DNA from 2 places in the Micromonospora sp. DT41 genome. Region 1 is predicted to be linked to the other one. Evidence: riboswitches for the same ligand, from Rfam matches in the RefSeq annotation. Region 1 holds a riboswitch; the other holds the start of a gene.
The links. Region 1 has a riboswitch for cyclic di-AMP ahead of ACLQ23_RS03310 (coiled-coil domain-containing protein). Riboswitches for the same ligand answer to the same signal wherever they lie in the genome.

Region 1 (3,516 bases):
CGCCCGACCCGCGTGCGGTGCAGGTAACCGCCTGCCTCCAGGTCGGCGACGATGGCCTGGGCGGCGCGTTCGGTGACGCCGACCTCGGCCGCCACGTCCCGCAGCCGAGCGGTGGGATCGCGGGCGATGGCCAGCAGCACATGCCCGTGATTGGTGAGGAATGTCCAGTTCCGGCCGCTGCCTGGGCTGCCGTCAGCTGTCGCCGTGCTCGCCATCGTGGGACCGCCTCTCCGGTTGCCCGCCCTCGCCTCGCGCCTGTCGCAGGCGGGTCGAACCGGGCCAACGTATGAAATCTATATCACGCATATCTTGACGCATCTTCTGGTGCGTGTGAACGTGGAGCCCGAGCCAGCGCCCGCCGCCGGGCCGGTCGACGTGCGGGTTGAGCAGGCCAAATGCGTGGAGACGAGGTGCGGGGATGAGCCGTTCCGTAATGCCCGGCGGGCAGCCGGGGCCGCAGCGGGCCACCGATCAGGCACCGGCGCTCACCGAGCCGTCGCGGGCGTACGCCGAACTGGCCGACGGCAACCGGCGCTTCGTCAGCGGCGCTCCACGCCACCCCAACCAGGGCGCCGAACACCGCGCCGCGGTGGCCGACGGGCAGCACCCGTTCGCGGTGATCGTCGGCTGTTCCGACTCCCGGTTGGCCGCCGAGATCATCTTCGATCGGGGCCTGGGTGACCTCTTCGTGGTCCGTACGGCCGGGCACATCGTGGGTCCGGAGGTGCTGGGCAGCGTGGAGTACGCGGTGACAGTGCTCGGCACCCCGCTGGTGGTGGTGCTCGGTCACGACTCCTGCGGTGCCGTGCAGGCGGCCCGTGAGGCCGCCGCCACCGGCACGGCACCCGTGGGGCACCTGCGCGCGGTGGTCGACGCGGTGCTGCCCAGCCTGCGGCGCGCCACGGCCGAGGGTGTGGACGACATCGACGGCATCGTCGACATCCACATCGCGCAGACTGTCGAGACGCTGCTCGGGCAGTCGCCGGTACTGGCCGAGGCTGTGGAGCAGGGCCGGTGCGCGGTGGTGGGGATGTCGTACCGTCTCGCCATCGGTGGGGTGCGTCCGGTGACCGCCGTGCCGGTCGGCGCCGCGACCCTCGACGTGCCGAGCATCGACGTGCCGAGCGTCCCGGACGGCCCGGCCGCGACCGCCGCCGCCTGACAACTGGACCGCCGACCCGCCACGTGCGACGAGGGCCGCCCCGCGTGGTGCGGGGCGGCCCTCGTCTGCGGTACGTGCCGTCAGAGCAGTGACATGTGGACGTGGTCGGTGTGGTTCGACGGTCCGCTGTACGAGCTCCACCCGGTCGCCGGGAACCAGATCTGCCGGTTCCAGATCACGTAGTAGATGCCGAGCCGGTCGGCGTTGCGGATGAGGAACGCTGCGACGTTGTTGCCGTACTTGCGGGTGTCCTCGTTGTGCCACGGGGAGAAGCCGCTCTTCTGCAGCGACCAGTCGCAGGCGCGGCCCTTCGGGTGCTCCCACGGCCCGCCGGGGCGGTAGCAGCCGACGAACCGGGTGAAGCCGGCCCGCCTGACCTCCTTGTAGGCGTGCAGGGTGCGAGGTGTGACGCAGCCGGAGGTGGTCGGGTCGTCCTCGCTGCACGACTGCGGCTTCCAGTCGCCGTCGGCGGTGCGACCCGGGCCGATCTTCGCGACCGGCGAGGTGGCGTCCACGAGACCGCCTGTGAAGCCCTTGCCGCCGACGAGGGAGAGCGCCTTGTCCGCCTCGCTCTTGCGCTTGGCCATCAGGGCGGTCTGCTTCTGCTGCTCGCGGACCTCCGTGTCGAGGGCCAGCTTGGCCTGCTCGGCGCGGATCTTCACCGCGTTGACCTCGGCGAGCTTCTTCTCGTTGATCATGTTGAGCTCGTCGAGGGCCGCGGCCCGCTTGACGAAGGTGTCGGGAGCGTTGCTGTCAAGCAGCATCGCCATCGCGCCGACGCGGCCGGTGCGGTACGACTGGGCGGCGATCTGCGCGACCTGTGGTGCCAACGCGTCCAGGTCGGCCTTGGCACGCTCGACCTCGATCGCCAACTCCAGCTGCCGCTTCTTGGACTTGTCCAGCTTGGACTTGGCGGCGGAGTAGTCGCGGTTGGCCTGCTCGATGACGTCGTTGAGCAGCTTCGGCTCGCCGTCCTCCTCGTGCCCGGACGGTGTGGGGGTCGTCGGGGCGGCGTGGGCCGGTACGGGCCCGGCGAGCACGGTCAGTGCGGCGATCACGGCCACCACAGGTGTCAACCAGCGGCGTAGGGGTGCCGTCACAATGTTCCCTTCCGTCGACCGCCGACCGGGTTAGCTGACGGGTTCGGGGCGGAAGTGGCCCCTACCGCTTGCGCGGATTCACCCCAGGTACCTGGGTCCCCGGCTCGCCGGTTGGCGATTGGGCGGTGGCACCGCAGGCGCCGCTTCGCGCCTTCATCGGTAACCGGCAGCGAGGTTACCCGAGAGTCGGCCGGGTGAGCTACGCCTGGATGCCCACCAAAAGCGTCATATCGCCATGGCGTTGAGTGACCAGTGCTGCGGTCGTCAGGGCGGGGGCCCGATCTGGTCACGCTGAGGAGTGTCACCATGCCGTCTTCGTGCTCCTGTCCGGCTCTGGCCACTGGTCGGTGGCGGTGGATGGGGGTGGGGTGTGCTCGGGGTCGGGCCGGCCCGCGCGTGGACGGCTGAGGGCAGCCAGTACGTCGGCTCGCTCCGGTCGCGGCCGGGGCGCGTCGCCGGCCGGTGTCGAGCCGGCGGCGGTCACCAGAGCGGCCAGCCCTGTGGTCAGCGGTACGGCGGCGATCAGGCCGAGTGTGGCGACCGCACTGCGGACGATCTCCTGTGCCAGGAACTCGCTTGTCAGGATCTGCGTGATGGGTCGTGTGTCGGCGGTGAGCAGGAGCAGCAGCGGCAGCGAGGCGCCCGCGTACGCCAGGACGATTGTGTTGACCGTGGAGGCGATGTGGGCGCGGCCGACCCGCGTGGCCGCCCGGTAGAGCTGCAATCGACTCAGCCCCGGGTTGGCGTTCGCCAACTCGGTGACGGTGGCCGCCTGGGTGACAGTCACGTCGTCGAGCACGCCGAGTGAGCCGATGATGATTCCGGCGAGCAGCAGGCCGTGCAGGTCCACGTCGGCCTGGAACATCGACAGTGTGGTGGCGTCCTCGCTGCCGAAGCCGGTCAGGTGGGTGGCGGCCGTGGCGACGGTGGCGAGCACTCCGGTGAGGATCAGGCTGCCCAGGGTGCCGAGGACCGCTACCGAGGTCTGTGCGGTGACCCCGTGGGTCAGATAGAGCACCACGAACATGATGAGCGCGGCGCCGACCACAGCCACCAGCAGCGGTGACCTGCCGGCGGCGATGCCCGGCAGCACGAAGGTGAGCAGGATGGCGAAGCTTGCCGCCAGCCCCGCCAGCGCGGCCAGGCCCCGCCACCGGCCGAACGCGACGATCGCCGCGGCGAAGACCACAGCCAGCCACAGCAGCGGCGTTCCGCGCTGGTGCTCGGCGATGTTCCAACTGCTGACGGCGGGAT
Region 2 (3,516 bases), on a different contig from region 1:
CTTCGTCAAGGGCGTGGTCGACGCCCACGACCTGTCGCTGAACATCTCCCGCGAGATCCTCCAGCAGGACCGCCAGATCCAGATCGTCCGCCGCCGCCTGGTGAAGAAGGTCCTCGCCGCTGTCAAGGACCTCAAGGCCAACCACGCCGAGCGCTACCAGACCTTCTGGAAGGAGTTCGGCACTGTCGTCAAGGAAGGGCTCATCGACGACACCGACAACCGCGACACCCTGCTGGAGATCCTGTCGCTGGCCTCCACCCACGACCCGGCCGAGCTCACCGACCTGGCCGGCTACGTCTCCCGGATGAAGGACGGCCAGAGCGACATCTGGTACGCCACCGGCGACTCCCGGGCCACCATCGAGAACTCCCCGCACCTGGAGGCGTTCCGGGCCAAGGGCCACGAGGTGCTGCTGCTCACCGACCCTGTCGACGAGGTGTGGGTGGAGCGGGTCGGCACGTACGACGGTCGGCCGCTGCGCTCGATCGCCAAGGGCGAGGTCGACCTCGACACCGACGAGGAGAAGCAGCAGGCCGAAGCCGAGCGCGAGCAGCAGCGGCAGGAGTTCGCGGCGCTCGTGGACTGGCTGGGCACGACACTTTCCGACAGCGTCCGGGAGGTCCGCCTGTCGTCGCGGCTCACCACCTCACCGGCCTGTGTGGTGGGTGACGCGCACGACCTCACGCCGACACTGGAGAAGATGTACCGGGCGATGGGGCACGAGATCCCGTCGACGAAGCGCATCCTGGAGATCAATCCCGGTCATCCTCTGGTAGCCGCTCTGCGCAAGGCTCACGAGCAGGGCGATTCCGCCGAGACCCTCACCGAAACCGCCGAGCTGCTGTACGGCCTCGCGGTACTCGCCGAGGGTGGCGACCTGGCCGACCCGGCCCGCTTCACCCGTACGCTCGCCGACCGGCTCGCCCGCACTCTGTAGGGAGGTGCCCCGGCCGGTGGTGACCCGCGTTGTCGGGCTCCACCGGCCGGGGAACGGCCGACCTGATCGGAAGCGGTCCATCATGGTCGCTGCACAGCTGAACGCCGCCCGCAACCGCTGAGCGCGCCGCTCAGCGTGCCCCGGTGAAGAACTTCACAGGGGTTGGGCGATCGATGCCGGCCGTGCCTAACGTCGGTCGGGTCCGCCACTGCGGACGCCACGACCGGTAACGCCAAATCCTGCCCCCGGTCGTCGGAACCCAGTCACCCGGGCAGGAGCGGGGGACCCAAACGTTCCTCGGTGCATCGTCACCTCGGGGTGAAGCCGCCACCGTGCGGCCGGGCTCCTCGGCCCGAACCCGACAGCTCACCTCGCCGGCGTGGAGGAAGCACACTCATGACGTCTGTCTACACCCCCCGTCATCGACGGGTCAGCACCCGCCGCATCGCCGTCGGCACCCTGGCCGTCGGCGCGGTCACCGGCGCCGTGGCGCTCTTCGGCCCGGCCGCACCTGCCCAGGCGGCCGTCAACTGGGACGCCATCGCCAAGTGCGAGTCCGGTGGCAACTGGAAGATCAACACCGGCAACGGCTACTACGGCGGGTTGCAGTTCTCGCAGAGCACCTGGGCCGGCTACGGCGGCAAGAAGTACGCCGCCCGCGCCGACCTGGCCAGCCGCGGCGAGCAGATCGCCATCGCCGAGAAGGTGCTCAAGGGGCAGGGCATCGGCGCGTGGCCGACCTGCGGCAAGAAGGCCGGTGCGTCGGGCGGCTCCGCCACCAAGTCCTCGACGAAGCCCACCACGAAGTCGAAGTCCACCGCCAAGTCGAAGTCCACTCCGAAGGCCGACAAGCCCGCCCAGCGGTCGTCGCGCGGTGAGCAGCCGGCGACCCGCAGCAACAAGCGCACCGCCCCCGCCGCCAGCGGCGACACCTACGTGGTGAAGTCCGGCGACACCCTGTCGGAGATCGCCCAGAGCCACCAGCAGGACGGCGGCTGGCAGGCCCTCTACGAGCGCAACCGGCAGGTCGTCGGCTCGGACCCGGGCCTGATCTTCCCCGGGCAGCGGCTCAGCCTCTGACGTACGACCCAGCGGGCGCCCGATCGGATTCCGGTCGGGCGCCCGCTGGCGTGTCGCTGTCGTGGCGGAGGCGTCAGGCTGCCGAAGCCCGCGACGCCGATACCGCTTCGCCGGACCGGGTTCGCCGCGGGTGGAAGGACTCCTGGGTGGACCAGTTGTCAGGTGTCTCGTCACGGCCGTCCCACTGCTGGGCGGCCGTCGGCGGTGTCTCGGCCCCGCCTCGAGCCAGCCGCAGCGACTGTTCAGCGTTGCCGCGTGCCGCGCATGGGTACGGTTCCCCGGCGCAGAGCAGGTTGCCGCAGACGCCGTCCTCGGTCGGCTCGTGGGCGTCGAGCACGTCGAGCGCCAGCTGCCACAGCAGCGGGTCGGTCACGTCGTGCGGACGCTCGGCACGCCGGCTCGCGCGGTTGCTGCTGTCGTCGGACATGGTGGTCCCCCCTCAGGCTGATCGTCACAACGTCTCCGATCATGCCGCCGCTAAACCCTCCAGCAGCTGTGATATCCGCCGCCACCAGGGAGATCAGTCCGGCAGAAGGGGCATTTCGACGCCCGGATCCCGGCCTAGCAGCACCGCGCGGGTCACGGCAGTCGACCCGAACCGGTCCCGAACCGCGTCCACGGCGGCGTCCAGGTTGGCCCCGGGGACGGCGTCGAACGGCAACTCCGGTTGCACAGGGTTGTCGTCGAGGTTGCCCACCGACACGCCGATCAGCGTGATGCCCCGCCTGTCGATCTCCGGCAGTGCCGCGCGCAGCAGCGCCCGCGCGGCAGCGAGCAGGGGCGTGGTGTCAGCTGTCGCCTTGCGCACTGTGTGCGAGCGGGTCGCCCGGGTGTAGTCGCCGAAGCGCAGCCGCAGCAGCACAGTGCGCCCGGACCGTCCGGCCGCCCGCATCCGCCTGGTGACCCTGTCGACAAGGCCCCCCAGAATGCCGTCCAACTCGGTGGCCGGATGCGGGGCGCGACTCAGCGCGTGCTGCGCGCCCATCGAGCCGCGCCGCCGGCCGACCTGCACCGCCCGCGGGTCACGGTTGTGCGCCAGGGCGTGCAGGTGCCGGCCGGTGCCCGCGCCGAGCAGGGACACCAACGCCGCCTCGCCGAGTCGGGCGACCTCCCCGACGGTACGGATCCGGCGCTCCCGCAACTTCGCGGCCGTGACCGGGCCGACGCCCCAGAGTCGCTCCACCGGCAGCGGGTGCAGGAACGCCATCTCGGCATCCGGCGCGACGACAAGCAGCCCGTCCGGCTTCGCCACCCCGCTGGCCACCTTCGCCAGGAACTTCGTACGCGCCACCCCCACCGTGATCGGTAAACCGATCTGTTCGCGGACCTCCCGGCGCAGCCGGTCGGCGATGTCGGCAGGCGGCCCGGCCAGCCGCCGCAGACCACCCACGTCGAGGAACGCCTCGTCGATGGAGAGCCCCTCGACAAGCGGCGTGGTGTGCCGGAAGATCTCGAACACCGCCCGGCTGGCCCGCGTGTACGCCGACATCCGGGGCGGC

Region 2: linked by a shared signal. The riboswitch ahead of ACLQ23_RS04110 (transglycosylase family protein) and the one ahead of ACLQ23_RS03310 (coiled-coil domain-containing protein) in region 1 are both predicted to bind cyclic di-AMP.

Annotation. Positions count from the first base shown of each region.
Region 1 is NZ_JBNCKU010000001.1:708,174-711,689, reverse strand. Features, by position in the region: gene ACLQ23_RS03320 (helix-turn-helix transcriptional regulator) at 1-215, opposite strand, end outside; gene ACLQ23_RS03315 (carbonic anhydrase) at 419-1,162, shown strand; gene ACLQ23_RS03310 (coiled-coil domain-containing protein) at 1,243-2,262, opposite strand; cyclic di-AMP (ydaO/yuaA leader) riboswitch at 2,267-2,397, opposite strand; gene ACLQ23_RS03305 (YibE/F family protein) at 2,564-3,516, opposite strand, start outside.
Region 2 is NZ_JBNCKU010000002.1:51,495-55,010, forward strand. Features, by position in the region: gene htpG (molecular chaperone HtpG) at 1-937, shown strand, start outside; cyclic di-AMP (ydaO/yuaA leader) riboswitch at 1,158-1,331, shown strand; gene ACLQ23_RS04110 (transglycosylase family protein) at 1,334-2,017, shown strand; gene ACLQ23_RS04115 (hypothetical protein) at 2,091-2,444, opposite strand; gene dinB (DNA polymerase IV) at 2,538-3,516, opposite strand, start outside.